2 regions of the Pantoea sp. At-9b genome follow, and region 1 is predicted to be linked to the other one. Evidence: riboswitches for the same ligand, from Rfam matches in the RefSeq annotation. Region 1 holds a riboswitch; the other holds the start of a gene.
What was found. Region 1 has a riboswitch for fluoride ahead of PAT9B_RS24575 (DHHA2 domain-containing protein). Riboswitches for the same ligand answer to the same signal wherever they lie in the genome.
Positions count from the first base shown of each region.

Region 1 (15,917 bases):
TGATGTGGTATGCTAGGTGAGGATTGCAGGTATCTCCACACGACACCTCGGTCGGTCTTGGTGAAATGCACATCAGAAGAGTGATGCGCTCCAGGGTTAGTTCATAAGATGTCGTTGATGGTATTGCCGCGTCATGAGTATATCGTCAGTATATTTACCGGATGATTATGTCGGGATAATAAATCATCTTTCGTAACAGCATTATTTCATCAGGAATAACTTCCTGACGAGAGTGGTGTAATGAGAACAGTAAATGCAGTGTGTATGGTTATGTTTTTTTCTCTCCTGTCAGTTCTGCCAGCGATCTCCTCCCGGGCCGCGGATTGTTCCGGACAGTTTACGCTGCGGGGAGAAATGCAGAGTCCCGAAGGGGGATATAAAGTCTGTATTTATGGAAAAAACAGCCGTGCCGCTGTTATCCGCCAGCCTGTTGATGATGTATGCTCTGCCGTCATGGCAAACAGGCCCGGTAAAGATGATGTGATCTTTATCATAGAGGAATGAGTCCGGATTCTGCTGCCTAGAGAATCAGAATAATAAGTTTTATCAGACTCCTCTTCTTATTAAATTCATTTTAACAGAACATCTTCCCGGCCAGATTCAGCAAAGGACACCTCCGCGTGAACAGACATGACATCACCTCCGGCCTCTTCCGCAGCGCCGGCTTCGACCCGACTTCCGGCATTCTGGAACTCGAATACCGTAACGGTGCCTGCCGGCGCTGGCTGGCAGTGCCGGCACGTCTTTATCAGGGCTTCTGCGCTGCAGAGGACCCGGATGCCTTTTTCCGCAGTCATATTGATGGCCACTTCTTTTCCCTGCACGGGGAGAGTGGGCCGCTGCGCCGCTGAAGGAGGCTGAACGTGGAAAATAACAATGCTGCCGTTGAACATCTGGCGTGGTGTGCGCTGGTTGCGCTGCACCTGGCGCGCCTCGACGGTCTGACGGCTTCCCCTGCTCAGGAAAATCTCTTTCTCACCCGCTGGCTGGCCAGCGCCGAGAAGCAGCGGCGTTTCCGGAAGGAGCTGGCGAACGACATCCGCTGGCTGCTGAAGGAGGGGCGTGAAAAGGGCGTGCGGGCCGACCTGCCCGCCAAGCTGGATTACCTGTGGCGGGCCGGCAGCAGTGACCTGCTGGCGCAGAACGACCTGTTCCGGCTGCAGCACACGCTGAATACCCTGAAACTCGCCGGGTGGATTTACATGGTGCTGAGTGAAAGCGAGTGGAGCGGTCGCCGGGCGCTGAAACTGAATCCGTCCGTTTCCGGCCTGTACCTGAATAAAAATGCGCTCGACGCAGGGTTTGATGAGCACGGCGGGCAACGGCGTCCCCTGCCCGCCCGCATCACCGGAAATATTGCCGCGCTGGACAGGCTGCTGCAGCGCGCCGGCTGGCGGCGCGAACCGGCGGGTAATGACCCGCTGCTCCATCATCTTCTGGCGGCTGCACCTGGCAGCAGGGCCTGAAACGTCCCGGGCACAGCTGCGGGCTGCCAGGAAATCAGCAGCCGTGCTTATGCAACGGGGCCGCCCGTATCGTTCTGCTAAATGTTCCCACCAGGGTGGGAACCGGAGGACGGTTATCTTCAGATTTTTTCCTGATGGCAGGTCAGCGAGCGCAATGTGTCTGTAACGAGGCATACTGATGAAGCAGACCCGGTGCATTGAAATCTGCCGGCGGTATTGCCTTAAAACTTTTCTGCCAATAGCGCACCTGTGCCTCTCCTGGCTCAGGTGCTGTTTTGTCCTTATTCAAACCCTGTACCATAATGTCTTTCATTTTATCGCCAGTTTTTTTCGACTGGCAACCATGAGCGATCCAACCGATCTAATACCTGCCAGGTAGAACGTATGCATCGCTTCAGTGCTGAGCTGCAGACAACATTCGGAATAATATCGGCATTTTTAATGAACCTGCCGGCTCTGATGGCTTCGAGCTGTCCCCTGAAAGTCAGTGGCACATCAACCCAGCCGGTGAATCTGTTTTCCAGGTTCCAGTGACTCTAGCCATATAGCAACAGTATAAGGCCTGATGTCGTTATTATTAACCATTTTATAAATGTCCTGCGGTAACCGGGCTACTTACGTAGATTTTATCTTTTACGTACAAATGCCTTAAGTCCGGCATATTGCGCATCAGAACCCAGCTGATATTCAATCCGCATCAGTTGATTGTATTTCTCTATGCGTTCACCCCGGCAGGGAGCACCGGTTTTCAGATGACCAGCGCGGAGCGCGACGGTCATATCCGCAATAAAACTGTCAACAGTTTCACCGCTGCGATGAGAAATGAATGCTCCCCAGCCATTTTGCTGACAGAGAGCCACAGCATCAAACGTCTCGCTCAGCGTTCCGATTTGATTGAGTTTAATGAGGGCAGCCGTTGCCAGATTTTCCTCAATACCACGCTGGATATATTTCACATTGGTGACGAACAAGTCGTCGCCTACCAGTTCGACACGGTCACTCAGGCGCTGAGACATATACTTCCAGCCCGTCCAGTCATCCTCAGCCAGACCGTCTTCGAGCAAGATAATGGGATACTGGTCAATCAGCTCATCGTAATAATCCGTCATTTCTTCTGGCGTCAGCGCACTGTTTTCAGTTCGCAGCGTATATTTTTGTTCGTAGTAGAATTCACTGGATGCGGGATCAACACAGATACTGATATCTTCTCCGGGCCGGTAACCTGCCTTCTCAATTGCCTGTACGATAAAGTCGAGTGGCTGGCGATTAGAAGATACCGGAGGGGCAAAGCCACCTTCATCACCGACTGCAACAGGCAAATTTTTATTCAGCAGAATCTGGCGTAACGCCTGATAAACTTCACTGCCCTGACGAACGGCCTCTGTCAGGCAGGGAGCACCGTGTGGAGCAATCATAAACTCCTGAAAGTCAGCGCCCTGACCGCGCGCATGCACGCCACCGTTGATGATGTTCATGCAGGGAACCGGCAAAAGGTTAGCTCGCAGCCCGCCTAACCAGCGATACAGAGGCTGGCGTGCAGCCCCTGCTGCCAGCCGGGCTGTTGCGAGAGAAACGCCCAGAATGGCATTCGCACCGAGCCGGCTTTTATTTTCCGTTCCATCAAGAGCCAGCAAAACATTATCAATGTGGCGTTGCTCCCTGACGTCAAGTCCGGCCAGAACCTTGCTGATTGCAGTATTTACCGACGCCACCGCCTGCTTTACTCCTTTGCCACCAAACCGGCTGGCATCACCGTCGCGAAGTTCGACTGCCTCCCTGGACCCCGTACTGGCTCCTGATGGAACAGACGCGCGAGCCATCTGACCATCTTCAGTGTAAGCCTCAACCTCAACGGTGGGATTTCCGCGTGAATCCAGGATTTCACGTGCAGTTACTTTCTCCAGTTTAAAGTTCATGCTGCTCTCCTTATTTATCAGTAAATATGTCGGATCAACACGTCAACATTAAGATGGTTGATGTAATCCATTGACTTTGATGTTAATAAACCAAGAAAACGATTTCGGTGCCCTGCAATAATCAGATCAATGTTCAGATCCACGATGCATTCCTCCACATCATCAATATTGCTCATTGTAACCAGCACCCGTGTATCAGCCGGGACGGGCATTGCGGCTGTAAGACTGCTGAGAAACTCTTTGACCTTAATCACGTCGGCCGAAACCACGTCGTCCATGATGCTGTCAGAAACGTAGTTCATTTCCCGGTAATCGTCGCTGACGTGCGCAAGCGTAATTTTCATTGCAAGCTGCTCTGCCAGAATGGCGGCAAGTTTGACCAGAACAGCACCGTCTTCCCTGTCATGGATCAGAACAAGAGCATGGGAATAACAGGTCATAATGCTTCCCCCGTGTTTATTTTCAGGTGACTGGCAAGCCATGGCAGGAGCTGCTTTTTTCTGCTGAGCATGCCCGGTACGGAACAGGGACCAGCCTGTTTCAGCGCGGGACCGGCAAAATAGAGAGTGGAGAAGGATTTGACGATGTCCGTGACCATAAGCACAACAAGACCGGCCCCCGTCTGCTCAGCCAAATGGGACATCGCCTCTTTTAGGTGGCCCAGTTGATTTTGGACCTGTTCAGGTGAAGAAACTTCCAGCTGAGCAATGCGAACATCGGTTCCCGAGATGACAAATGCCTTGAGATCTTTCTCCAGTAGCTCTTCAGCATTAAGTCCGTCAGTGTCGGTTTTGGCTGCAAGTAACTGGGCAGTGAACGAACTCAAATTAACACCAGCCAGCTTGCTGATTTCAGCAACGGCACGGTAATCATCATCCGTCGTCGTAGGGGATTTTAGCGCAATGGTATCGCTGATAATTGCACCCAGTAACAGGATGGCATAAGCCGGTGGCAGCATTGCCCTGATCGGTGGCTCCATGATTGTCCAGAGCAGAGTTGCGCTACTACCAACCGGTTTAATCCACACTTCAGGTGGAAGATGCGTGATCAGGCCACCAAGGCGATGATGGTCAATGATGCCGATAATATTGCAGAGGGAAAGGAAACCGGGGCCCTGTGCGGGTTCGGTGAAATCAACCAGCCAGACGGGTTCATCCTCTCTGAGCATGATCAGGCGTTCCGGCAAATGTAATCCGGCAACCCGGAAAATATAACGGGTCTCGCGGCTTACCTCACCGAGCCGCCAGGCCCGGGCCCGGCGACCCTGACTGGAAAGCCAGAAGGCGGCGACAACAGCGCTACAGACAGCATCACTGTCAGGATTAGTGTGTCCAAATACGTTGATCATTATCCGGCCCTGAGTGTAAAGCATGCAGGCCATCGGAAAAACGAGAATGAGCCTGACATGCCTCTAATGAATACGAAGAGACATACCAGGCGTCATCAGCTCCAGCGAGGGAGCGGTTTGGATAAGGTGGAACGCCATCACCTTCGACTCAGTGTCTAACAGTTTTTACAAACAGGCAATGATTTTTATGGCAGTTTTTACCCATGCGAAAAATGTATGGTGTGAAGGAAGGAAACCTAATAACATCTGTTGCTACACTTTTATTGTAACCGTTGTTACATTGGAATTGATCGGATGATCTCACATAACTGGCTCCTGATTTCGTATAAGGTACCCTCTGAACCAGCACGTAAACGTATAGCGCTTTGGCGAAAGCTGAAAGCACTGGGAGCAGTGTATATACAGAACGGGGTTTGTCTTTTGCCAAAAAATGAAGAACACACCAGACAGTTGAAAATCATCGAAAATGAGATAGCTAATATGGCCGGAGAGTGTGTATTACTGGAATCAGTCGCACTTGATGGTGTCCAGGAAGAGAAGGTTATTGCCCGGTTTTGTTCCGACAGGGATGAAGAGTACACCGAGTTTCTTGGAAAGTGTCTGGACTTCGAAAACGAAATAGCAAAAGAAACTGCTATAAAACACTTTACTTTTTCTGAACTGGAAGAGAATGATGCAGAGCTGAAAAAGTTAAAGACGTGGCTGGAAAAGATCATGAAACTGGATTTTTACAAATCATTAATGAGCGAGACTGCGACTTTACGGTTAAATAAATGTGAGATTTTACTTGAGGAATATGCAAAAAAGGTCTTCGAAGCATCTGACGATAACTGTCAGGATTGCTGATTTTTATCGAAAACATCGTTCGGCGTGATTTCATATGAAAAATTATTATGCTGGACTGGGTGGTACCGAGAGAAAACCTCAGTGTTTTCTCCGGCCCAGACAGGCAGTTATTATAGTCTATCTGTTAAACTTAATTTATTTCATTATTGAATTTTCAATTGCATATAAGATCAAGGCACTGTCCATCTATGCTGATAGTTGCGATTTTATTGAGGATGCAGTAACCGCGATATTCATTTTTTCTTCCATGACGGAATCCTCGCGGATCATCACCATGACCGGGCGTATACTGTCACTTTTACTGCTACTACCCGGAATCGCTTTTCTGGTGGTCTCTGTGGATAAATTTCATGATCCAGTTACACCTGACATATTTCTTTTTAATTTAATAGGGATGGGTTCTTTGGCTGTCAATGTCACATGCGCATATCTGATGAGACGTTTTCGGATTAATAATAATGCCGTAACAAAAATGGGGTATCTCACATCACGCAATTACGTGATAGCCAGCCTGGCGCTGATTGTTGCTGGCATTTGCACATTGAACTGGCACTCCACATGGCCCGACATTCTGACAGGAACAGCATTATTCATCCTTAATTTTAATGCCGCCATCTCAGTCCGGAAGTGTATCTGCATCGCAAGCTGAGTTCATTGTGGAATGATACTTAGTTTTATCAGCAAAATTTCCAGTCCGAACTGTGCTCTCAGAACTGTGTTTTTATGTTCATGACTTATATGTTGACAGATAACTGTTTTGTGTGTGCTTACTTACAATACGTTTTCGCAGGTTACATTGAGACTAACCGAAACAGGGACAGGGACAGGGACAGGGACAGGGACAAAGATCAAAACGCGTTAATTAATGATATCAAACCGGATGCTTTTATTATGCGGGAAGCTAAATTATTTAATAAAGATGGTGAAGCGAGACTTTACGGCTGTTGAGCAACAGACAGGACTGAGAGGTTTTGTTGCTCCGGCAACGGATACTGGATAACACGTTGCAATATTTATGCGGGATCGCCTGCCGCCTTACAGCTCCAACATCCCTTCGGAACATTGAACATGCAGGAGATGAGCAAAATGGTTGATAAATTTAAAAATCAAAAGGCAACTTTAGTCACTGGTGGAGGCAGGCCCCGCTGGCTCAATCGTACGGTCGTGGGTGTCGGGTTCACCAGCGCTCTGGGAGATTTCTGTTATGAAACGGCCACCGTTATTTTGCCTGGTTTCCTGGCCGTGCTGGGTATACCGGCCTCATGGCTCGGGACATTTGAAGGAATTGCCGATGCAATTGCAGCATTTACCAAACTCTGGGCAGGATACATCGCTGACAGGCTTATTTACCGAAGGCGTGCTCACGCTGCCTGCCGGTTATCCGGGAATAGTGGCAGATAACCTTCTGGACGCTGGAACTGCGCACGACCCAGGAGCGATTGACCCGGGCCGTGCGCGAGGCGGGCCCGGATACCAATCGCGTGCGTCAGTGGCTGGAGAAAACCCGCCGCCGCGCGCTACTGATGCCCAAACGCTAACCAATCACCCTTCTGTGGGGGCGAACCTGTACCTGAAGCGGCCTCTACGGCGGCGTTAAGCGCGAGGATATTAGTCTGGAATGCAATGCCGTTAATGTCTTCAACCACTCTCCGCACCAGCCCGGCTCCCCGCTGCGTGGTACCAGCTTGCGACCGGCCAGCTCTCGCGCCTCGTGCGAGTTCTCCGCGTTGTGAGTGACGGTGACCACCGCCGCGTTAAGCTGCAGTGTTCTGTACACAACATCCGGGGGAATCCCGACGCTTGAAATAATTCCCTGAAACATCTCTTCATAAGCAAACAGCTGATGCTGGTTATTCAGAAAAGCAACAGCAAAAATTTCACGCGACCGGCCGACAAGTTTTACTCTGAAAAACACTCCGGACATCTCTGGTGAGGCAAAAAAGGTCCCGGTGGCGTAGCGATGATCGATGGCGCGTGCGGCTTCTTCAAGGATCTGACTCTCCGTGGCCATCACGTAATTTCCCTATGCATAACGAATCTGAAGACGTATAAAAAAGCGAACGTTATCGCTGATGTTTTCAATCCCTGTTGCAGTAGATACAGATCCAGAGTCGTTGAAGTTTTGGGCGTTATTGCTGGCCACTATTTCGATCAGCGCACGGGTGGTGGTCGCGTCAGGGGTGACGTCTAAGTAGGTATTTTGCATGGCACAGCTTCTTAAATCCGGTTGGGTAAGCGATTAGGCGATCTCAGCCTTTTCATTGCATAACCATCTCTGAGTAGCATTTTCAGATGGCTACATCCATCCATGCTGATTCGCCGGTTTCACCAAACAGTTCTAGGGAAAAATGACGGCTCTGATCCAGGCAGCCAGTGACGACACCGACAGCAGTGGGCACAGTTCAGACCAATCTGTGACGGTGTTGCATACCTACTGGGTCATGTGTCTGATGGTCCCGTGCAACAGTCTAGGCGGTCGTCTTCATGGATTTGCATTGCACTGAGTGACACAAGAAAATCCAGCCCCTCTGACAGTGCCGGGTTAAGGTAGTTGTTCTCCGGTCTCTTACCCCATGTTTTGGGCGATTTTAGCGTGGCGGTGTTGACGCTCTGTGTGTTTATGGCACTTCTACTGTTACGGTGTGTAGTCATGCTTCGGTCGATCCAGTCGCGGCGAAGGGCAAAGTAGCACCGGCAATGAACGAAGAAAGGGAGCCCCGCAGGCCGTAGTTCAAGTGAGTAGTTGTGTATGATGTCAATAGACTCGGTTAATTAATCGTATGTGACTGGCCCGCTCAGCTCATCCGTTACATTCGTCTGAACATCAGATGAAGCGCCGGCGCCAAAATCAGTGGAAGAGACCGACAGGCTTCACACCTGGCCGGGGAGGGCATTTATTTTTAATAACGGTTAATACCGCGCGATCCCGGGTTGGAAAATAATTTTTCGCAACTCATGTTTTTACGTCAGATAATTTCAGCAGCCTCTCCGCGCAATGAAATTTCTGTCACCGCTCCCGGAAGCCAGAACTGTAATATTTCACAGACTTGACGGCTGATACATCATGTATGCTGTTGTATCAGGTATACGGCCGTCAACGCATCCATGCGCATACCAGGATTCTTTATTCCTGTACGAAGCGGAAGGAAGATGGGGTATTTTTTTGGAAACCAGACTGGTATTTAAACGAAACCGGAAAATCACAAACATATTTCCTGTTGTCATGTGTAGGGAACCCGGCACGGTGAAAAGTCCCCCGCAGCCTTACAAAGGTTGCGTTGCCCTGCACACCTGGCATGCCATCTCAGTATGGCTGAAGCCGGCTTTCACCCGCACGTGTCCGCCCTCTTCAAATTTTTCCGCATACAACCTGAAATACGGCTCTGTAGAATTCATTCATCCGAAAACCATTTCATGCGAATGAATATCAACATCACACTAATAATTACTATATATCAGTACATTACACTTATAATTAAAGGTTCGGTTTATTCATCCTTATTAATCCGCAGACTTCAGCCAATAGATTACATTTAAATCCCACCAACCACTTTGCTATAATCAGGACGTGGTTAACAGAATTCGCATTCATTAATTAAGAGAGGTGTAACGTGTTGTACAGCGAAGACATGACCGGTCACGCAGTTATTGGTGAAGCAGCAGTCAATCTTGCCGTGCGTGAACAGGAAATATCCGTCGATGCGCTCCTCAAGGAGCTGAATCTAATGCTGAGAGCTGAAAAACTCAGCAGCCGTATTGCCCGCATCAGCGCGGCTATAAGCTGGCTGCGTGACTTCCGGACTGTAGGTGCGCGCGACGGTGCAGGTAAGGGGTGGATGCTCCCTGATGCAGACAACCATAGCGCTGGCGGCGAGGCCACTATCCGCCTTCAGGATGATGATGATGAAATGAGATAACCACATTCCGCGACAGCGGGCGTTGAGCGCCCGCCTTCAACTGCTTTCATAAATATTGATTACACGCATACGGACTGATTAGCAAAGCGCATTACTGTCCTGTCTGGCCTATAATGAACTTACCATCAGGTAAGCGCTGCAGATGCAACGTTGCAGGCAATACAATAACAATTCACGTAACCACTTCCATCGCCGTTATCCGCTCAGGCTGTTTCGGCAGGGACCTTCACAGCATGAAAGACACTAACTCGGTGACAGCAATCCGCGCCCGGCTGCAGAGCTGCGGCGATACACTGGCGGCAGAGCGTCAGGAGCTTGAGGCAGCAATACAGATGATTCTGGCCTCGGGCGGTCAGTTGACCAATAAAACGCTCATCATTCACGTCATTCGTGAGCTTGAGCATGAGCGTAACGTGCAAAGGCAGGGGGTGCTGCGCAACGTGCTGGAGCTGATCGTCACCCATACGCCCGACGACGCCGGCGGACAGGCCTCGTGACGTCAAAGCTCAGACCTGGGGGGATGTGCTTCAGTTAAGTTTTCCCACAAAAAGGCGGATAGCCCGCTGGCAGGCCTCACGCATGTTCACATCGGCGCTGGACTCCTTCAGGCGCCACAGCATACCGATGAGCTCGTGCGGGCTCACTGATCCGCCACTGCGCAGTATCTGCCTGATGGCCAGCCCGATGGCTTCGTGCACCAGGCGCTGTATCTCATGTTCGTTTTTCAGATGCGCTCCACTTATTGGGGATATATACAGTGTATCGCAGTAAGCGGTGCGCATAAATACGTACGAAAAAAACCGCCCGGAGGCGGTTAAATCAGCGGTGGGGCTCCCCTGTCGGGCGGAATATCTCTGTCGCCGCCGGGCACCTCGTCTTCGTGACCGGGCGCAGGCACCTCATCCGGCAGGGGCGCATCGTCATCAGGCATCGGGTGTTCAGACATTCTGCGCTCCCGCGGGGTCACTTCCCGCCCTTCTGCTTTGTGTTATCGCTGTCCCTGGTGTCTTTTTTGTTGCCCGCAGGCAGTTTGCTGTGGTCGGCGTCTTTGCCATCCTTCACATTTTTGTCATTACGGTCAGCCATGGTTACCTCCGTCACCCGGTATCGGGTAACATTAAGTTTAGGTGCATGACGGGATCCGGCGTGAATAATTATCAGGTCTGTGACTTAAGCGTAAAAACGGCTCATCATGCTGGCGGTGAAAGCGTGATGTCCCACATTTCGGACATGCTGTCGTCCACGCACAACCGGCAGATGCAGGCCCGTATGCCGAGGCGTTGTGAAGCAGTCTGATAGGCGTGCCGGTAGCTGAAGGCCGATCCCAGAAACTGACGCTCCGGGTGGTCTTCCAGACACGCGCAGCCTTTCACGTGCAGCCAGTCCTGCTTACTCACCCTGAGCAGATAGTAAAACTCCCACATACGTGGCCTCCCTTTCTGTTAAAGCAGCCAATGTATGCCTGAATATATAGTGGTAGAATTAATTTCTGACGCAATTTAAGTGCAGGAAAAATGGAGGTGTCGTCCCTGACAGATTCTCCGGCCGGTACACGCCTTCGCGAGACCGGTGAGGTCATCTACATCGTCGTCTTCCGGCCAGAGCCGGACTACGTCCTTTGGCGTCAGTTCTTCTCGTCGTTCAGGCCCGCAAGCGTCTGCAGGTACGGCACCCGCCGGACGGCCTGCTCCGGCTCGTGGAAGCTCTTCAGCCAGCTTCTGGCTTCGGATATTTCGGTGAGCCGGTTATCGCTGCCGCCGGCCTCAGCCATATTTCCGAGCTCGACAATAAGCGAATGCACACTTATTTCCTTTTCGCCCAGCGCCAGGCTCAGTGCCGCTTCGCCAATAATGACGTACCCTTTCCCGTCATGTTGAATAGACAAATTAACTACCTCCGTTTGACGTTAATGACAACCTCACGTCACACTGTAGACGCAGACGAAGAAAGTGCCCGATGGATATTCTGAAAACACCCTGATTCGTAATAATTTATGTCTGGACGAGTGGTTAAAGGAATCCACGCGCGTTGAAATGTTCTGCTCAGATATTCCCACGATTCTGCCTGACAGGCTCATTTACCGGAGCATCCATCACTCAGATAATTGTCCCGGACTACCGCAGGCTTCCCTGTCGGTACACTCCTCAGGTCCAGGTGCAGGTTTCCGGTCAGGTTTGAGAAATGACAGCCAGCTGCTATGGTGCCCGTGACAATCTGCGGCAATACGGAGTCTGAACATGCTTACAACAATAATTTACCGGAGTCACCTCGCCGAAGAGGTTCCCGTCAGCATCCTGCCGGGCATGGTGGAGAAGGCGAGCCTGCTGAATGCCCGCCATCAGGTCACGGGCATCCTGCTTTTTAACGGCACCCACTTCTTTCAGATTCTGGAGGGCCCGGAGGAGGGCGTGATGGATATCTACGGTCGTATCTGCGCCGACCGGCGGCACCACAACGTGGTTGAGCTGATGCGCGACTACTCACCGTCGCGTCGCTTCGGCAACCACGGGATGGAGCTGTTCGACCTGCGCCATCACGACAGAGGCAGCGTGCTGCAGGCGGTACTTGACCGCGGCACGTCTAAATACCGCCTGACATATGACGATCGCGGCCTGCAGTTCCTGCGAACCTTCGTGGAAGCCCGTGAGAAAGAAAACTATTTCGAGGTCCTGCCCGCCGATTACTGGGACTTTGTGCCGGATGAGAGCGGCTCACCGGCCCCGGCAGCGGGCGTCACCTTCCGCCCGGTGGTCGATCCGCTGGGGCGCGAAGTGACGGCCCTCGAGGCCATACCCGATGAAGCGCCAGACGGACTTACCGGCGAGGCGCTGTACGTGAACAACCTCGCCACGGTCACCGGGGCCCTGTGCAGGGCCGGAAGATCGTGCCCGGACGACATCATGCTGTACATCAGCATTCTGCCCATGACGCTTGTTTCTGTTCCGGATGCCGTCAGCCGGCTCGTCAGCGCCATCGAAAGCGCCGCGCTGGTGCCGCAGCAGATCATAGTGGGCGTCAGCGAGACGGAGGTCATCTCTCAGCTGGATGCGTTTTCTCAGTCGGTGCGCCAGCTGAAGCAGGCCGGCATCAGCCTGTCCATCGATAACTTCGGTGACGGCGCCGCCGGATTGTCGCTGCTGGCGCACGTTCAGCCGGACCGCGTGCGCATCGGTGCCGGGATCGTGCGCAATATTCACCGCAGCGGCCCCCGTCAGGCGGTGGTACACGCGGTACTGCGCTGCTGTTCAGCGCTGGAGATAAACGTCATCGCGGCAGGTATCGAGCAGCCGGAGGAGTGGATGTGGCTGGAGGCCGCGGGGGTCACTGACTTCCAGGGAGCGTTGTTCACCGCAGAAGGCGCGGCTGTGGCCTGGCCGGAGACCCGTGAGGCTATCTGAGGCGGCCGGAAGAAAAAGAGCCCGCGGGCCCCGGATGATTAACAGGATGCGCGGCCCGGTAAGACGGTTGCTGCGCGCTCAAGACGCCCACCGGCATTTCAGGCTTTTCCTGCCGCAGGGGTCTGCCACGGTTGGACTTTTAAAGCCAGATGCGGAAGTGGCTCATCATTGCCGACGCGTGCTTTGCGTCGGCTATATCAGCAGCCGGCGTTTGGTCTGGTTTGAGAAGTCGATGGCATAAATCTCGATGCCGGCGTCGCGCTGCTCGCTTTTGATTGCTGGGAAATGCATATCAGGCCAGCGGTTCACCTACAGCATAAACTCACTTAAAATCATTTTTTCGCCATTTATTGTTTTAAAATCAGTACTCTTTTGTCTGGTCTGCCCAGCGTAGAACTGGTTGCGAACTCTGCAAGCCATCAGCACCTGAGCAGCGTGGCCGCAGAAAGAAAATGCCGGCGCTGGAGTGAAATACCTTCAGAGCGCGCGAATTAATAAGAATGCCCCGGGCAGCATTACTGTGCGCGTCAGTACGCTGCGTCGGTAAAGTTTACTGCATGGTATCTTCTCCGGTCGTGTTCGTGTCAGTGAGGCTGTGGTAAGCTCTGCCCCCGAAACCTGCTGCCGGATAACCCCATGAAAAATAACTTTGACGACAAAATGGCCGACATCATGATTGGCGAGGCCGTGACGGCGCTGCTGGATGAGGACGTGGCCATCAGCTGGGCGGCCCTTACGGATCGCCTGCGGTCGGCCATTGAAAATGAAACTGATGAAGATCGCATTCGCGCGGGTCTGCGCGCTATCGAAGAGGTCCGTCGGGAAATGCATATCCGCGCCGGGAAAAAAACCGGGGTGGCCAGCGCCGCCGGACTGCCAGAGCAGAAGCTCCATTGATGCCCCTGAGGCACAGAGGTATCTGCTGCGGTGCCTTTCTGTTATACTGTACAGTTATCCACTACGGACACGGACGGAGGTCATATGAACGATGACACCACCGCCGAAGATATCTACGCCGTTATCGGAACGGTCGTGGCACGCCTTCTTAAGCCGGACCAGTACCTCACTCTTCACGAAATCACCAGCGCCCTGCATAGTATGGGCGAGGCGGCCGGCTCGGCCGGAATGCGCGAAAGCTGCGAACGCGCCGTCAGGATGCTGGCGCAGCAGATGCACTGACCTTCAGATTTCTCCCGTTCTGACGTACCCCCTTCGCACCATGACGGTGACGTGCCACACTGATAAGTGTGAAATCTTTTAAACCGGGAGATGCCTGTGAAAGTCTGGATTGCCGTAACCCTCGCCGCCGCCGTCAGCTGCTCCGTGTGGGCCTCGCAGGGGGGATTTGACTCCCCGGCTGCGCTGAACGCCGCGCACGCGGCGCAGCAGAAGTAACATCAGAAGCCTTCGTCGTCGGGCGTTTTGCCAACAACGATTTCCAGCGCGCTGCGCAGTACGTCAAGCTCGACCACGTCAGAGGTGCTTTCAAGCTCGGCAATCAGGTAAAGAATAATCGCTTTGCTCGTCACTTTTTTGCCGTGAATGACGATGTCGCGGATAACGGCGTCCAGCACGGCGGTCTCGGCGGCCAGTGCGTCGCCGCCGCTGCGAAAGTGCTGAATGATGTCTGCTTCGATCGTGGTGTGCTGTTCGTTAAGCTTCATGGTGTTATCCGTCAGGCCCTGCGGGCAAAAGTGGCCAGGCTGGCTGCTGCCTGAAATAAAAACGGCCACCCTACGGTAGCCGCATCCTGCGGGCATCCTGCCACTCTCCGCTATATACGGAAATTTATCCTCCAGATTATTTCTTACTGCCGCGGCCCGTGCCCGTCAGAACACCAAATGCCAGCCCGGCCGCGTTACGGCTTTCCCGGGACTGTTCAAATTCCGTCTGCACCTCGCCCAGTGCCATGGCGATGGCTTCACGCCTTTCCGGGACCCTCTCACTGGCGTCCATGCTTCGGAGCTGTCGCGCAACGCTGTCTGCACTGATGCTGTCAACGCTGCTGAGCAGAGCAACCACAGCCTCACCCAGTACAATGTCGGCGAGGCGTGTTAAATCTGTTTTCTTCAAATCCGCATCTCCCGGTTCATGCCCCCGCAGCGTGGCAGGACGGTCATTCCGGGCGGTCCTGAATGCATGCTGCGGGCATCGCTTCTTTACAACGGGGTAACTCAGCGCTCAAACAGCAGGCCGATTAACGTCTGGTAATGACGCTCTTCTTCAAGGCTCGATGCCACTTCAAGCCGGCGCAGTAACTTGGTACAGATGGCCTTACGGTTAAGGTTCTTGCCCGCACGCAGGATTTCCACCACAATCTGCCCCAGCGTTTCCTGCTGGGTCGGTGCCGATGCCTTGCTGAAGTAATGTGCAATGTCACTGGCGGTGTCCGGGAATTTCGTAACGTTCTGACGCATGGTTAACCTCTTGATGGTTAAAATGTAGTCGGCCCTGTCTGACCGTAAAGTTATACAACCAAATCAAACTTGTACAGCTGTTGAGTTGATGTACAGCTTATTTTTTTGTGCAAAAAGTGCTATGCGTTACTAAACAGTAACTTAGTTGAGTATCAGCGTGCGAATGATGAGTGAGGTGATGAAAGGGTTGTACAACAAGCAGATTATTTTGGTCAGCCGGGGGGATGGCTCAGGAAAGAAACCTGCCCGGTGTGTGATCCGGACAGACGGAGAGTCATTCAGTGCGTTGATCCCCTGCCCCCTCCGGTGACCCACCTCAGCTCGTCCCGGTTGCCCGGTAATGACTTAAACCCGCTGCGCCAGCGCTTTGCCCCTCTTACTCTGCACGCAGCACGCAGGATCTTCTTCAGCGGCAACCATATCAGCCAGCTCCCGGATAAGCGGGTCAACGGTAATATCCGCATTATTAATCGCCAGATGAACCGCAGCTTCGCCAATAATCATCCGGTTTTCATTATGATAATTTTCAGGCATGTTCAGCTCTCCCTCATCCTTATTACGTTATTTCAGTGTGGTGTTTTAATGAGCTGAAACCCGGTTCCGTACAGT
Region 1 is NC_014839.1:140,108-156,024, forward strand. Features, by position in the region: gene PAT9B_RS24545 (hypothetical protein) at 1-3, shown strand, start outside; gene PAT9B_RS24555 (KTSC domain-containing protein) at 621-851, shown strand; gene PAT9B_RS24560 (DUF2913 family protein) at 864-1,466, shown strand; gene PAT9B_RS31500 (histidine phosphatase family protein) at 1,781-1,990, opposite strand; gene eno (phosphopyruvate hydratase) at 2,093-3,382, opposite strand; gene PAT9B_RS24570 (universal stress protein) at 3,400-3,822, opposite strand; gene PAT9B_RS24575 (DHHA2 domain-containing protein) at 3,819-4,730, opposite strand; fluoride riboswitch at 4,810-4,881, opposite strand; gene PAT9B_RS24580 (Chromate resistance protein ChrB) at 5,025-5,576, shown strand; gene PAT9B_RS24585 (cation diffusion facilitator family transporter) at 5,611-6,225, shown strand; partial or broken gene PAT9B_RS24595 (hypothetical protein) at 6,663-6,932, shown strand; gene PAT9B_RS31210 (hypothetical protein) at 7,016-7,114, shown strand; gene PAT9B_RS31505 (methyl-accepting chemotaxis protein) at 7,094-7,210, opposite strand; gene PAT9B_RS31510 (JAB domain-containing protein) at 7,159-7,587, opposite strand; gene PAT9B_RS29460 (hypothetical protein) at 7,600-7,782, opposite strand; gene PAT9B_RS24605 (hypothetical protein) at 9,188-9,493, shown strand; gene PAT9B_RS24610 (biofilm development regulator YmgB/AriR family protein) at 9,727-9,990, shown strand; gene PAT9B_RS31395 (hypothetical protein) at 10,308-10,439, opposite strand; gene PAT9B_RS31400 (hypothetical protein) at 10,457-10,579, opposite strand; gene PAT9B_RS24615 (hypothetical protein) at 10,684-10,917, opposite strand; gene PAT9B_RS24620 (hypothetical protein) at 11,118-11,378, opposite strand; gene PAT9B_RS24625 (diguanylate phosphodiesterase) at 11,731-12,891, shown strand; gene PAT9B_RS24630 (hypothetical protein) at 13,528-13,788, shown strand; gene PAT9B_RS24635 (hypothetical protein) at 13,873-14,070, shown strand; gene PAT9B_RS31405 (hypothetical protein) at 14,161-14,286, shown strand; gene PAT9B_RS24640 (biofilm development regulator YmgB/AriR family protein) at 14,289-14,555, opposite strand; gene PAT9B_RS24645 (hypothetical protein) at 14,692-14,964, opposite strand; gene ycgZ (regulatory protein YcgZ) at 15,066-15,308, opposite strand; gene PAT9B_RS24655 (hypothetical protein) at 15,654-15,842, opposite strand.

Region 2 (15,917 bases), on a different replicon from region 1:
GTCGAAGCGCAGCACATCCGCCGTTACCTCGGCATTGCCTGGCAGTAGCTGCATCAGGCTCCGTGCCGTCAGCGATTTGCCGGAACCACTCTCGCCGACAATGGCAAATTTTTCGCGGCCAACGCTAAAGCTGACGCCACGCACCGCTTCAAAGGTTTCAGCGCGATTGCGAAAGGCAATGCGCAGATTATCAATTTCCACCAACATTTAGCGCTCCTTCGGGTCCAGCACGTCGCGCAGACCGTCACCAAGAAAGTTGAACGCCAGCGACGTCAGGAAAATCGCGATACACGGCATCAGCGGCACCCACCATTCGCTAAACAGAAAACGGCGCGCGGTGGCGATCATCGTGCCCCATTCCGGTGAAGGCGGTTGTGCACCCATGCCGAGAAAACCCAGGCTGGCGGCGGTGATGATGATCGAGCTCATGTCGAGTGTGACGCGCACAATCAGGCTGGGTACGCACAGTGGCATGATGTGGCGCAGAATAATGCGCAATGGCGCGGCCCCGGTCAGGCGGCTGGCGGCGATAAAATCGCTGTTGCGGAACTGCAACGTCTCAGCACGGGCCAGACGCGCATAGGGCGGCCAGGCGGTGAGGGCAATCGCCAGCACCGCGCTTTCGACACCCGGTTTCAGCGCGGCAACAAACGCCAGCGCCAGAATCAGGCGTGGGAAAGCGAGGAAGATATCGGTCAGACGCATCAGCGCCTTATCGACAAACCCTCCGGCATACCCGGCGATACAGCCAATTAACAGGCCGAGCGGGGCGGTCAGCAACACCACCGCGATCACCATGCCAAGCGTGGTGCGCCCGCCATAGATGATGCGTGTCCAGACATCGCGCCCCAGTTCATCGGTGCCGAGCCAGTGTGTCCAGGACGGTAGCGCAAGGCGGTTATCCAGATGCTGTGTACCGGGATCGAACGGTGTCAGCAGCGGCGCAAACAGCGCCAGCAGTAACATCAGGAAAATGACCAGCAGCCCCGCCATTGCCAGTGGGTTACTGCGCAGGCTGAGCCACAGACGATAGCGGCGGCCCCACACCGCCTGACGGCGGTTGGCTGGCGTGTCATCCAGTAGCCAGTCACGAGAGAAAAAGATCATTTTACGCGCGGGTCCCAAAGTCGATAGAGAAGGTCAGCCAGCTGATTAAGCAGCACATATACGGTGCCGACCAGCAGGGTTGCGCCCACCACCGGGTTCATGTCGGCATTCATCAGCGAGGTGGTGAGGTACTGCCCGAGGCCCGGCCAGGCAAAGACGTTTTCCGTCACGACGGCACCCTCCAGCAACCCGGCGTAGGTCAGTGCCAACACCGTCACCAGCTGTACCGCCACCGTGGGGAAGGCGTGACGCCAGATCACCCGCGCCGAAGATAAACCCTTGGCGCGCGCGGTGATCACAAACTCGCCGCTCAGGGCGTTGAGCATAAAAGTGCGCGTCATACGCGTGATGTAGGCCATGCTGAAATAGGCGAGGATCAACACCGGTTGCGCCATATGTGCCAGCGCATCACGGAAAGCGTCATACTCACCCGCCAGCAGGGAGTCGATGGTGAGGAAGCCCGTCACCTGCGGCACCATATCCTGCCAGATGATGTCCTGCCGTCCCGGCCCCGGGGCAATGCCCAGCACCGCGTAGAACACCAGCAGACTCAGCAACGCCAGCACGAACACCGGCAGCGAGTGGCCTGCCAGGCACACCACGCGAATGGTTTGATCCACCCAGCTGCTTTGGCGTACCGCTGCCCACACGCCCAGCGGGATGCCAATCAACGCGGCGATAATGATCGCCGCCGTTGCCAGCTCCATGGTGGCCGGGAAGAAACGGGCGATATCGGTGGTGACCGGGTTGGAGGTCAGAATCGATTTGCCGAGATCGCCATGTAACAGCTGATTGAGGTAATGACCAAACTGGATGTAAAGGGGCTGATCCAGCCCCATCTCCGCACGCACGCGCTCCACCACGGACTGGGGCGCGTTATCACCGACCGCTGCCAACACCGGATCGGTGGGCATCACGCGGCCAATGAAAAAGGTCAAAACCGACAGGCCAAACAGCGTCAGCACCAGGCTGCTCAGGGTGCTGACGATTTTCTTCAGTAACGGCATCAGGCTTTTTTCACCTGCTCATACGGCCATTGCTCCAGCACGGTCAGGTGAACGTTGCTGACATTTTTGCCGACCGCGACGTTTTTGGTTTTCTGCATCATGTAGATAAACGGACTCTTCTCACGGCCAAGTTGCTGAATCTGGTGATACAGCGCGATACGTTTGGCCGGATCGGCCTCGTGCAGCGCCTGCTCGGTCAGTTGGTTGAACTCATCGTCAGACCAGCTGCAACGCCAGGCCAGCGTGCGGTTGCGCGCGTTGTCGCTGTTGTCGGTGTTAACGCAGAAGGCTTCGGTATTGGAGTTCGGGTCGAAGTAATCCGCACCCCAGACGGTCAATGCCAGCTGGTGCTGACGGGCACGCATCTTGGTCAGCACCTGACGGTTTTCAGCCGCAATCAATGACACTTTGATGCCAATCGCGCCCAGTTGGGTCTGAATCGCCTGTGCGATATCCGGGTACGGCTGCATTGAGTAGTGGTCGAGGGTGATTTCAAACCCGTTCGGGTAACCCGCTTCCGCCAGCAGCGCTTTAGCTTTGGCGATGTCTTTATGGAAAGGGGTATCGTCCAGTGCCGCCGGGAAGCCGCTCGGCAGGAAGCTTTGATGGGTGATGAAACTCATCGACAGAATATTTTTCTGGATGCTGTCGTAATCCAGCGCCCATTTCAGCGCCTGCCATACCTGTGGTTTTTTCAGGTATTCGTTATTGGTGTTGCATGACATCAGCATGATGGCGGAGAGCGACTGATTCACCAGCGATACCGTCGGGTCATTTTTCACCTGCAACAGTTGCTCGGTGGTCAGGTCATAGGCCGCATCGACATCGCCTTTTTTCAGCATCAGCGCCTGTGCTGCCGGGTCGGCGATATGTTTCAGGATCACGCGCTTGATTTTGCTCTGGTCAGCAAACTGCGGGCTGAGTTCCAGAATCACCGTTTCGCTGGCTTTCCAGGTGCGCAGGGTAAAGGCACCAGAACCGGCGCTGTGCTGTTTCAGCCACGCGTTACCGAAGTCGTTGTTCTGCTGGTTCGCCAGACAGGCTTTCTTCGACACGATGCTGCCGACGGTGGCTGACAGGCAATACAGCAGGAAGGTCTCAGCAGCCGGTGCGCCCAGTTTCATTTCCAGCGTATGGGTGTCTTTTGCCGTCACCAGCTGGGTCACGTTGTCTTTGGTAAAGCCGAACTGATTGATAATAAACGCCGGGCTTTTATCCAGTTTCACAATACGTTCAATGGAGAACGCCGCATCTTCGGCGGTGACCGGTGTGCCATCGGCAAATTTCGCTGCCGGATCGATATGGAAGGTATACACGCTGTTGTCGGCGTTCACTTCCCAGCTTTTGGCCAGTGCGCCGATCACTTTGTCGGCCTGCTGTGGGTCCGGCATCACCAGCTTCTGATACAGGTTGCCGCAGATCTGGCCGCCGGTGGCTTCAAAGCTTTCGTGGGGATCGAGGCTGGTCATGTTGTCCAGCTGCATCGCCATCACCAGCATGCTGGGCGGCGTGGCAGCAAAGGCAGAGTTGAGGCTGAGATACGAAAGGAAGGGCACTGCGGTGCATCCTGCAAGAAAACGTCTTCTGGTTACCATGACAACTCCAACTTATTGATTATTAAAATAAAAAAGTTATTATTTGCTGTTTTTTGTCTTGACATTCCCGCCGGGCAGGAGGATTAATAACAGGCATTAAGCCTTTTGTTTCATGCGCAGCCGCTTGCCCTTTTTTGGTGCATTTTGCCCCCTCAACTGGCAGCGTTTGCGCTTTCCCCTGAACAAGAAACGGATACAACATGTCTGACTCGCCGAACGCCAACCGGATTGCCATCCCGGTTTTTGATGGTCACAACGATGTCCTGAACAAACTGTGGCAACACCATCAGCCCGATGCCGTGAATGTTTTTTTCAACGGTACTGACTCAGGCCAGATGGACTTTCCCCGTATCCGGCACGGAAATATGGTAGGTGGGATTTTTGCCACCTGGGTGCCATCACACCCGTCAGTTGCAAGAAGTGCGCCAGACCTCTCAGATTTTCCTCAGGAAATTATCAGCAATGCGCGCGATGCCACCTTCTCCATGCTGGCGTTATTGCTGCGTATTGAGCAGGCGTCGCAGGGCCAGGTAAAAATTTGTCGCAGCGTGCGTGACATTCGTGAGTGCATGCGCAAAGACGTACTGGCGGTGGTGATGCATGTGGAGGGCGCGGAAGCTCTGGATACGCATGGCGAGCTGCTGGACATCCTCTACGCCAGCGGGCTGCGTACCCTTGGGCCACTGTGGAGCCGGCCAAACCAGTTTGGCGATGGCGTGCCCTTCCGTTATCCCTCCTCACCCGATATCGGCAATGGCCTGACGGCGGCGGGTAAGCAACTGGTACGTGACTGTAATCAGCGCCGCATTATGGTTGACCTGTCGCATATGGATGAGAAAGGTTTCTGGCATACCGCGGAGATCAGCACGGCACCGCTGGTGGCGAGCCACTCCAATGCGCATGCGTTGAGTGCTCAGTCGCGTAACCTGACCGACCGTCAGTTGGCCGCGATTGCGGCAACGCAGGGCTTTGTCGGTGTGAATTTTGCCGTGCCCTTCCTGCGTGAAGATGGCGATCGCCACGCGCCTACCACTGTCGATGCTATCGTGCGTCACGTGGAATATCTGTTGGAAAAAGTGGGTGAAGATGGCGTTGGTTTTGGTTCCGACCTGGATGGCGCGACCATGCCGGGTGATATGAAAGATGTGGCCGGTTTTCCGCTGGTGGTGGATGCGCTGGCGGCGCGCGGTTATTCGCAACAGTTGCTGGAGAAAATCTGCTACGGCAACTGGCTGCGTGTGCTTGAAGCCACCTGGGGCGAATAATCGTGCGATTGCGACATATTGAGGTGTTTCAGGCGATTGTGCAGACCGGCAGTATCAGCGGTGCGGCGCGCTTGCTTAATGTGTCGCAACCGAATGTCAGCCGGGTGCTGAATCACGCCGAGCAGCAGCTTGGGTTTGCGCTGTTTGAACGGCGTGCGCAGGGGATGATTGTCACCGCAGAAGGGCGGCGTCTGCTGCCGGAAGTGGAAGAACTGTATCAACGTTTGCAATCGATTACCGAGCTGACGGAGCAACTGCGGCGCGGCGAAGGGCAGACGGTGCGCGTTGGCGCGGCGCATGCTTTTGGTCAGATGGTGCTGGCTCCGGCGCTGGTGACCTGGCGGCAACAGGCGGCGTCGGTTAGCGTGGAGCTGGTCACTGAACACTTCAGCACCCTGTGCCGCAGCATTCTCGATAATCAGCTCGACTTCGCGCTGGTGTTTGGGCAGCAGGTGGATGCGGAGCTGCTGGCGGAACCTTTGTTTCAATCCTCGATGGTCGCGCTGCTGCCGCAGTATCACACCCACAATGAACCGGTCACCCTCGAATGGTTGTGCGCCAATAATTTGCTGATGATGCAAAGCCAGGACCCGCTGGGGCGTGTGCTGCATCGTGCGTTGCGCGATAAGGGGTTAAATCCCGGGGTGTCCTTGTCGATTAAGACCTACTCGGTGATTGCCGACATGGTGCTGGCGGGCGGCGGCGTGGGGATAGTTGATTTGTTTACCGCCTGTCGCTATGCCGATCAGCTGAAACTGCTGCCGGTGGCACAACCGTTGCCGTTTGAGGTGATGCTGATTAGCCGCCGTGATCGGCCTCAGTCACAATCGACCCTGCAATTGAAACAGGTGATTCGTAATAAGTTGTGGGAGATCGCGCGGCAATGTGAATCACGGTTTTTTACGGTGAAGCCGTAGGGCATTCGTTCGCTCTGAGCGGGTTTCGTTCGCCACGAGCAGTGGCAGTTGCAGTTCGCCGGTGCGGCGACCGAGCAAAGGGTGCCTGGCCGCACCCTTTGCAATCCCGGGCCTCGCGCCAGCCTCCCTCGCCGCTACGCGGTGTTTTTTGCGCGATAAATCGCGCCGCTACAACTGCCGACGGACCGGCGGCGATTCGCTCCTGCTCAACGCCGCCTTTCGCCGCATCCATGCGGCTCATCCTGGCAGCATTCACTCGCTCAGCGAGTCCGGATGGTGCCCCACCCCCCGCTGCAAAACCTGTGTTTTTCAGTCCCTTTCTTTTTGCTTTCCGTTTTTTATTTTTTGTTTTTTGTGTTTTCTGCGGTCTTTCAGACGGTGGGGTGGGCGGCATCCACAGCGCCGAGCGCAGAGGGAAGGCCAGGACGAGCCGCATGGATGCGGCGAGAGAGCGGAATGAGCCATGGATGGCGAATCCGCGCGGTCCGTATGGCCTGAGTGATAAGCGAGGGGACAGCGCTATGCGCTGCGCGAGGACGCCGCAGGGCGCGGATTGTTAAGGCCCGCGCCTTCGGGCCTTAACCCGTCCGCCTGCACGTTGCAACTGAAACTCCCTAATGCCTGGCGGGCGGAACCTTCTCAGAGCCAGCGGGCGGAACCTTCCCGCCACCAATGGCAACTAAAATCAAACCCCATCTGCAATCGGTTTACGCACCAACAACAGATACGCCAGCGCCCCCACCACCGTCACACCGGCACAAATCATCAGCGCCAGGCTGAAGGACTTGGTGGTATCCAACACCCAACCGGTAACAATCGGTGCGAACGAAGCGAACACAAAGCTGGCAAAGTTCTGGATACTGCCGACCGAGGCGGTCATACGGGCGGTAACGTTGGCGTGAATCAGCCCCCAGCAGGACGTTCCGGCAAAATGGATACAGAACAGCGCCATGCCGATCAGCGTCACTGCGCTGGTGGTGTCGGTAGCACGGGTAACAAAGGCAGTAAACGCCGCAGACAGCAACATACCGCTGACAATGCTCACCTTACGCACCTTCACCGCATTCATCCCACGACGGACCAGCGCATCCACCACATAGCCGTTGAGCAACATCCCAGCGGCACCGAACAGGAACGGAATCGCCGCCAGCAAACCAGTGCTTTTCAGGTCGAGGTGATAGGTGGATTGCAGGTAGCCCGGCAGCCAGGCGATATACAGCCACGCGGTATAGTTGATGCCGCTGAAACCAATCATCATGCCCCACATGGTGCGTTGCTTAAACAGCCCACGCCACTCGGCAAAACTGATCGGCTCCTTGCGCGATGCCACGCTACCCGCCTGTAAATAATGGATCTCTTCCGCACTCAGTTTGTTGTTATCGCGATCGCGATAGGTCAGATACCATCCGATAGCGAGGAACATCCCCAGTACGCCGATGGTGACAAACATGCCGCGCCAGCCCAGCACCAGCATCATCGCGGCCAGAATGGGCGGAGCAATCGACAGACCAATCATCGAGGCGGCGTTAAACATTCCCATCGGCATGCCGCGATCTTTGATGTTGAACCAGTCGTTGATCACCTTCACACCGCACGGGTTCATCGGTGCTTCGCCGATCCCGAGGCCGATGCGCACCAGAATAAACTGGGTAAAGTTATGCACCATACCGGCGGCGGCCTGGAACAACGACCAGAAGAACATGCCAATCGCCAGCATAATGCGTGGGCCTTTGCGATCCAGCAGTGCGCCGCATGGCAGCTGTGCCAGACCATACGCCAGCGAAAACGCAGACAACAGCACGCCAATTTCGGTGGCTGACAAACCCAACTCTCCACGAATCGTCATATTGGCGACGGACAGCGAACTGCGGTCGAGATAGTTAATGATGGCGGCAAACAGCAGCAACAGCATTGCCGTCATCTGAATCTTTCTGATGCGCGGTGAGCGCACCACATCGCCGCGTGCAGGGACAAATTCACGTCCATCTGCGGCTGGGGCTGGCGCTGTCTCGCGACCACGAGCCGACGTATTTTCCATTGCAACCTCCCGGATCTGGGTACTTATCGTTATCAGTCAGTGTGGGGTTCTGTGGTCGCCAACCGATGCGACCTCAACAGATGGTTCCGAGACTAGAAGCAAAGATGACAGGATGTTGCAAAGATGTTTCTGATTCGTGCGGGAGCTAATGCTTTGTGGTTTTTAATCGGTTTTTAATTGTACTGGCGGATTGAGCGGATCATTGAGGTTTTGGCCGTATCGAGATGGGTATGCAGCGCGCACAGTGCTTCCACATCCTGACGGCTGATCAGCGCGGTGAGGATCGCCATATGTTCTTCCAGCGCCACAATATTGCGCTGCTTGAGATCGCTCTCATCCCATTGATAATGCGAATGAAAAATCACCGAGATAATCTCCAGCGATTGATTAAAAAACGGATTGTTGGCGGCGGAAAGAATCAGCGAATGCATCTCCTTATCCAGCGCAGCGAAGTGGCGATAATTGCTGGCGATGGTGTCCCGCATCGCACGATGCCTGTCGAGAAGATCGCGCGCCTGAATCCAGCGCTCATCCTCTGATGCCAGGTTGAGAAAACGATTTAACGCGTGAGTTTCCAGCATTTCGCGCAGCTCAAACAGTTTTTCCGCGTAATTCTGGTCGAACTTTTTCATGCGCCACTGGCCGCGTTTCACTGGCTCCAGCAGGTTGTAGCGCATAAAACGCAGCAAAAATTCACGGACTACCACCGGACTGACCTTCACCCGCTGTGCCAGTTGCAGCTCGGTAAAGGTATCGCCTGGCATCAGCAGCCGCTGGTTGATCAAATTAAAAAACGCCTGTTCAAATTGCGTGGCCTGCTGTTCGATCGGCGGGGTGAGTGTGCTGAAACCATCCTCATCGCTCGGGTTACGCACGATCACGTAAGTCTCATCCACCTTCTCCAGTATGCCGCGTTGGTGCAGGTAATGCAGGGTATGGCGCACGGTGGTCCGGCTGATATTGAACATCTCCGCCAGCGCAGCCTGCGGAGGTAAAGGCGAGCGAATATGGCGCTGCGCGATGCCCTCCAGCATTTGGTTGATGACGTTCTGACGCAAATTTTGGCTTCGGCTCATGTCACACTCCGGTTTTTTATTTATTAAAAACCATCGAAAGCCCAAAAAAATCGTTCTGCTTCACATTTTCGCGTGCGCAACAAGCCGTTAACATCGATTCTCGCCATAACTGTGACATCAGCACAGGAGAAACCTATGACAAGCATGAAAACCCTGGTGGTGGCGGAACCCCGTAGCATGGTGTGGCAGCAGCGTGCCAAACCGACACCGGCCGCCCACGAGGTTCTGATCAAGCCGATTACCGCCGGGATTTGTGGCACTGATATCCACGCCTGGGCGGGTAATCAGCCATTTTTTAGTTATCCACGCGTGTTGGGCCATGAGTTATGCGGTGAAGTGGTGGCGTTAGGTGCTCAGGCGAGCGGCTTTACGCCGGGGCAACGTGTCGCGCTGATCCCTTACGTTGCCTGCCAGCAGTGCGATGCCTGTCAAAGCGGCAAAACCAACTGTTGTGAAAACATCTCGGTGATTGGTGTGCATCAGGACGGCGGCTTCTGTGAACTGCTCAGCGTGCCACAAGACAATTTGCTGGCAGTGGATGATGTCGCCCCAGAAGCGGCAGCCTTGATCGAGCCATTTGCCATCAGCGCCCACGCAGTACGCCGGGCCGCAGTTATGCCGGATGAACAGGTGCTGGTGGTCGGTGCCGGGCCGATTGGCCTTGGCGTGGCAGCGATTGCCGCTGCCGCTGGCGCGCAGGTGGTGGTGGCGGATACCAGCGAACAGCGGCGGACGCATGTCGCGCAGCAACTGGGGCTGGCAACCATCAACCCACTGGATGCGGATTTTGACGCCACGCTGCGTGCGCAGTTTGGTGGACGTCTGGCCGCGAAGGTGATTGATGCCACCGGCAGCCCGGCGGCGATGAACGGTGCGGTGAAACTGATTCGCCACGGCGGCACCATCGTGTTTGTCGGCCTGCACAAAGGCGACCTGGTGATCCCCGATACCGAATTCCACAAAAAAGAGACCACGTTGATGGGCAGCCGCAATGCCACGCGCGAAGATTTCGACAAAGTGCGCGCACTGATGGCGAACGGTCAGCTACGTGCCGACATGATGCTCAATCGACATTATGATTTCTCTACCCTGGCAGAGACCTTTGAACCCGAGGTGATCAACAACCGCGAGCTGATCAAAGGCGTCATCCACTTCGCCCGCTAAGCCTGCAATGTGGCGAAAAAGTGCTGGCGCACTGCGTCAGCCTCCACCCCGAGACACAGGCGCTGAGCATGCAATCCGGCAAAGGGATCATGGCGTGAGGCGAGGGCGTTCAGACGGCGCAGCGTCTGGCCGCTGCTGATCCCTGCCGTCACCACCCGTACCGGCGCTTCCGTGATGTGAAACGCATGCGGCAGCGCCAGCCAGGAGAGGGTCAGCGTGTCGTGCAATGCCATCCCGGCAAAGCCTTCTTTCTCCAGGCTATACGCCAGATAGGGACGGCAGATGGCGCTCAACACCGGCTGATTAAGTTGCTGCACCTCGTTGGCGGTGATCAATACCTTATGGGTGACATCCAGCGGCAGTACCACCACCTTTAAGGCTGAGGACAGCACCTGATCGGCGGCGTGCGGGTCTTTCCAGATATTGAACTCGGCGAACGGCGTCACATTGCCGCTGTGCCCGTCGGTGCCGAATGCGCCACCCATCATCACCAACTCTTTCACCAGCGGAATAATATCCGGGGCTTGGTTTATGGCGCTGGCGATATTGGTCAGTGGACCAATTGCCACCAGAGTGATGGCATGCGGGTGAGCGCGCACGCTGTCGATAATAAATTGCACCGCGCCAGGCGCCTGATCGCTATGTGGATTACTGAAGGCATCGCCCAAACCATCTTCCCCATGCAGACGCGCCGGTTCAGAAGGGGCCTGCGCCAGCGGGCGTGAACACCCGCGATACACCGGGGCATCAATCCCCATTTTCTCGCAAAACAGCCGGGCATTTTTCACCGCCTGGCCCACCGCCACGTTGCCAAATACCGTGGTGATACCCAGTAATTTCTGGGTGCGCGCGGCATACGCCAGCGCAAAGGCGTCATCCACGCCGATATCGGTATCAAAAATCAGGGTGCGCATGAGGATCTCCAGTTAATCGCTGCCGTCCAGGTTAAAACATAAATGTGTTGGGTGATACACCAATTTGTCCGGACGATTACCTTGCGCAACGTCACATATTGTTTGCCAGCGCCAGCCATCGTATTATCAACCCCCTTAAGGTGATGGCGTGCCACCTTCCCCAACCGCCGTTCTGGCAACAGACGGCTGATGACGCCTGACAACACTCTTATCCCTGCGCGGGAGACGGCGGTGTGTCAGGCGTTTTTCTGTCCTGCCGCGGCCCTGCGCGTTTTAAACATCAGGAGCTACACATTTATGTTGAAGTCTTTACTGGCCGTTGTGCTGGGTGGTGCCGTGGGCTGTACGCTGCGCTGGCTGATTTCTGTCCGCTTTAACGCCCTGTTCCCCAACCTGCCGCCAGGCACCCTCATGGTGAACCTGATCGGTGGTTTTATCATTGGTGGCGCGATGGCGTGGCTGCTGAAAAATCCCCAACTCGATCCTGCCTGGAAATTACTGATTATCACCGGTTTCTGCGGCGGTCTGACGACCTTCTCCGCATTTTCAGCGGAAATCATGGTGATGCTGCAATCCGGTAAATATCTGTGGGCGATGTCGAGTGTGCTGGTGCATGTGGTTGGCTCAGTGCTGATGACCTTTGCCGGTTTCGCCGTGGTCAACCTGCTGGGCTAAACGGAGCGCTTGAAATAACCTTTAAGAGGTAGATACTGGTCAGAGTTCTGTGCGTGTGACGCACAGAACGTGTCACCGATTTATCCGGACGATTAAGGAGCACGTTGATGAGTAGTCACCCCAAATTCCTTAACCTGGTGTTGTTAAACGGTGAGCCTGAAGAGAAATTGCGTGCAGCGCACGCAGCGGGCTTTGATCAGGTTGAAATCTGGCGTGAAGATGTTCAGGCCAGCGCGCAGGGCACTCTGGCGCTGGCACAATTGGCCGCTCAGCAGCAGCTTTCGTTTACCAACTTGCAGGTGTTACGCGATTTTACCGGTGCGCCAGATCGTGAACGCCAGCAGAAGCGTGAAGAACTGCGTCAGTTTATTCAGGTCGCCCAGGCGCTGGGCTGCGACACCATCCAGGCACCGGCGACCACGCGTGAAGATTGCCTCGCAGAACGTATCGATGAGGATTTGCAGTGGATGGCGTCGGAAGCGGCGCGCTACAAAATGCGCATCATGTATGAGCCAATGGCGTGGTGCAGCGTCGATAACACCCTGCCGTTGGCATGGGAGAGGCTGCAACGGCTAGATCAACCGAACATTGGTTTGGTGGTCGATCTGTTCCACATCTGTGCGCGGGGCGGCGATGCTTCGCAACTGGACGGTATTCCCGCCGATCGCATCTATGAAGTGCAGCTGTGTGATATGGCCGCGCTGCCGCCGCAGAATAACGACGCGATTATCGATATTGCACGTCACCAGCGTTTATTGCCCGGTGACGGCATCATCGAAGTCGAGCGTTTTGTCGATAAGTTGAAAAGCGCCGGTTACAACGGGCCGGTCGGCATTGAAGTGTTTAACGATGCGTTAAAAGCGCAGCCACCGGCAGTGGCGGCGCAACAGGCCTGGACCGCGCTCAATCGCTACTGGCCTTAATCCTGTAAACATTGCGCGATAAAGGCGGCCGCCTGCATCGCGCCCTGCGACGAAATGGTGTGCCCGGTGGCTGGTTCAAAGCGTGTTTCCAGCGTCACACCCGCGCTTTTCAGACGCAGCGCGGCAGATTCGCTTTCGGTCCACGGAATCACGCCGTCAGCATGGCCGTGGATCAGCAGCGCAGGCGTCAGTGGCTGCGGCGTTAAGGGGCCATCAAAGGCCAGACGGCCAGAGAACGCGACCACACCCGCCAGCGGATGACGGCCCGAGGCCAGGGCATCCAGCGCCATAATCGACCCCTGCGAGAAGCCCACCAGAATCACGTTATCCCAGGCATCGGCAAAGCCATGCTGTGCCATCAATTGTTGCAGCGTGGCGTCAAACGCGGCACGTGCTTCGCGCACGCGTGCCGGACGGTTTTCCACGGTGACGCCGTTCAGGCTAAACCATTGATAACCCATACCGTGTTCAAACGGATAAGGGGCATTCGGTGAGGCGAACGCCACATCCGGCAGCAGGCTGGCCCAATGCTGGCCGAGCACCGCCAAATCGTCACCATTGCTGCCGACGCCGTGCAGAAAAATCACTAACGCTTTTGCCATCTTACCGCTCCTTAAAAACCGTATTCCGCCATATCCGGGCCAGCCGGCACGATACCATTTGGGTTCAGTGCTTTGATGGAATAGTAGCCCTGCTTGATATGGTCGATATTCACTGTCTGGCGCACGCCGGACACCGACAGCATACTCTTCAGGTAGCGATTGAGTAGCGGATAGTCGCGCAAGCGGCGCAGGTTGCATTTGAACAGGCCATGGTAAGCCGCGTCAAAGCGGATCAGCGTCACAAACAGGCGAATATCGGCTTCGGTCAGCTGCTCGCCCAACAAGAAGGTGCGGCCATCGCTCAGGCGCTCCTCCAGCTCATCCAACTGGCTAAAGACATCCTGAAACGCCTGCTGATAGCTGATTTGCGTGGTGGCGAAACCGGTGCGATACACGCCGTTATTCAGACGGGGATAGATCGATTCATTGATCGCATCGATCTCGCTGCGCAGATCCTGCGGGTACAGATCGATGCTGTTATCGGCGAGATCGCCAAAACCGCTGTTCAGCATGCGCAGGATATCGGCGGATTCGTTATTCACGATGGTCCCGGTCTTTTTATCCCACAGCACCGGCACGGTGGCACGACCGGTGAAATCGGCGGCGGCGCGGGTATAGAGTTCATGCAGATACTCAGCATTATTCAGGGTATCGCGATCGGCACCAGGATAATCACCGAAATGCCAGCCCTGGTCGCCCAGTTGTGGTTCCACCACCGACACGCTGATCACCTGCTCCAGCCCTTTCAGGTTGCGGGCAATCAGGGTACGCGAGGCCCACGGGCAAATCAGCGCCACATAGAGGTGATAGCGATCCGGCTCGGCAGCAAACTCGCTGGAACCATCGCAGGTGATCCAATGGCGAAAACTCGATGTCTGACGGACAAAGCCGCCCTGTTTATCGGTGGCCTGTACCGGATGCCACTCTGCGCTCCACTTACCGTTTACCAACATCGCTCTGCTCCTCTGTGGTGATGTTGGTTAGCTTAACCCGCTGCCGGAGGGGTGATAATCCGGGCAAAATGGCTTTCATTGCTTCCAAAATGGAAGGAATCAGCCCGGTGGAGAATGGCGGAAATGCTCGGCGAGGAAGTCGATCAGCAGACGGGTTTTCTGCGCCAGATGGCGGGCAGGGGGATAAAGCGCAAACAGGCCAAGCGGCGGGGTGGCGAAGGCATCCAGCAGCGACACGATCTCACCGCGTTGCAGTGCGGGTGCGGCAATAAAGCCCGGTAAGCGCGCGATACCCAGCCCGGCCAGCGCGGCCTGTAAACAGGCTTCAGTATTGGAGAAACACAGGCGGCCGCGAATCGGCATATTGACGCTATCACCGCAGGGGGTGATGAACGGCCAGTGCCAGGGATCGCGGAAATTGGTGTCGCTGATACATTGGTGCGCAGCCAGATCGCGCCAGTGCTGCGGCGTGCCGTGTTGCTGGAGATAGCCGGGCGAAGCCGCCACGCGCACCGCCACATCACCGAGACGGCGGGCGATCAGGCTGCTGTCATCCAGCTTGCCGATGCGAATCGCCATATCAAACCCTTCATCGACGATATTCACCGCCCGATCGGAGAAATTCACGTCCAGTTCGATTTGCGGATAGGTGCGGGCAAACTCCACCAGCACGCGGGCAAGCACGGCGGTGCCAAAGGTGCCGGGGGCGCTGATCTTCAGCCGTCCGGTTGGGGTCGTGGCGCTTTCGCGCACCGTGGCATCGAGGGTGTCGAAGGCTTCCAGCAGGCTTTTTACCCGTTCGTAATAAGCGCGACCCACTTCGGTAGGTGATAGCGCGCGCGTGCTGCGTTTAAACAGCTGTACGCCCAGCTCCTGCTCGAGTCTGGATACCAGTTTTGACGCCTGGCCGCTGCTGGTGCCAAGCCGCGCGGCGGCACCGGCGAAGCTGCCGACTTCCAGCACGGCAACAAACATCCGGTCACAATCAAGACGATCCATGGCGCTTCCTGATGGCAAACAAAAGCGGAGTATATAACGCGCGATAAATCACGCCGCTACAAAAATCTGCCTGATCGTAGCGGCGCGATTTATCGCGCGCTTTTTTCCGACACAGCGCTCTGGTTTAAGTTCGCATTCGGTGCGCTGCACCTTTCCCCCGGCGACAAAACCTGTTTGACTACAGGTTCGCTTTTATCAGGCCGGGAGCCGTGGATGTCTTTGCTTCACCTGTCATCGCTGGCGGAGATTAGCGCCGCCGCGTGGGATGCATTGTTACCTGACGATCAACCGTTTTTACGCCACGCTTTTCTGCTCACGCTGGAAGAGAGCGGCAGCGTGCGGCCGGAAAGCGGCTGGCAGCCGGATCACCTCATTTGGCGCGAGCGGGGCGAGGTGCGTGCGGCGCTGCCGGGCTATCGCAAACGTAATTCGTGGGGCGAATATGTGTTCGATCACGCCTGGGCGGATGCCTGCCAGCGGGCGGGTATCCCTTATTATCCCAAATGGCTGGGCGCGATTCCGTTCAGCCCGGTGACTGGCGCGCGCCTGTTGGGTGATGCTGCGCCATTACTCGCGCAATTACCGGATTACCTGCATCAGCACGGCCTGAGCAGCGCCCATATCAACTTCACCACACCGCACGCCAATGCCATGCTCGAACAGGCACCGGACTGGCTGGCGC
Region 2 is NC_014837.1:4,135,964-4,151,880, reverse strand. Features, by position in the region: gene PAT9B_RS19195 (ABC transporter ATP-binding protein) at 1-207, opposite strand, end outside; gene PAT9B_RS19190 (ABC transporter permease) at 208-1,107, opposite strand; gene PAT9B_RS19185 (ABC transporter permease) at 1,104-2,114, opposite strand; gene PAT9B_RS19180 (ABC transporter substrate-binding protein) at 2,114-3,709, opposite strand; gene PAT9B_RS30660 (hypothetical protein) at 3,732-3,911, opposite strand; gene PAT9B_RS19175 (dipeptidase) at 3,910-4,974, shown strand; gene PAT9B_RS19170 (LysR family transcriptional regulator) at 4,977-5,891, shown strand; gene PAT9B_RS19165 (MFS transporter) at 6,577-7,929, opposite strand; gene PAT9B_RS19160 (GntR family transcriptional regulator) at 8,103-9,005, opposite strand; gene PAT9B_RS19155 (zinc-binding alcohol dehydrogenase family protein) at 9,141-10,169, shown strand; gene PAT9B_RS19150 (nucleoside hydrolase) at 10,166-11,083, opposite strand; fluoride riboswitch at 11,214-11,289, shown strand; gene crcB (fluoride efflux transporter CrcB) at 11,381-11,758, shown strand; gene PAT9B_RS19140 (sugar phosphate isomerase/epimerase) at 11,866-12,681, shown strand; gene PAT9B_RS19135 (alpha/beta hydrolase) at 12,678-13,283, opposite strand; gene PAT9B_RS19130 (glutathione S-transferase family protein) at 13,295-14,236, opposite strand; gene PAT9B_RS19125 (LysR family transcriptional regulator) at 14,336-15,235, opposite strand; gene PAT9B_RS19120 (GNAT family N-acetyltransferase) at 15,449-15,917, shown strand, end outside.
Region 2: it holds a riboswitch for fluoride, as region 1 does, so the genes downstream of both, crcB (fluoride efflux transporter CrcB) here and PAT9B_RS24575 (DHHA2 domain-containing protein) in region 1, are expected to answer to the same signal.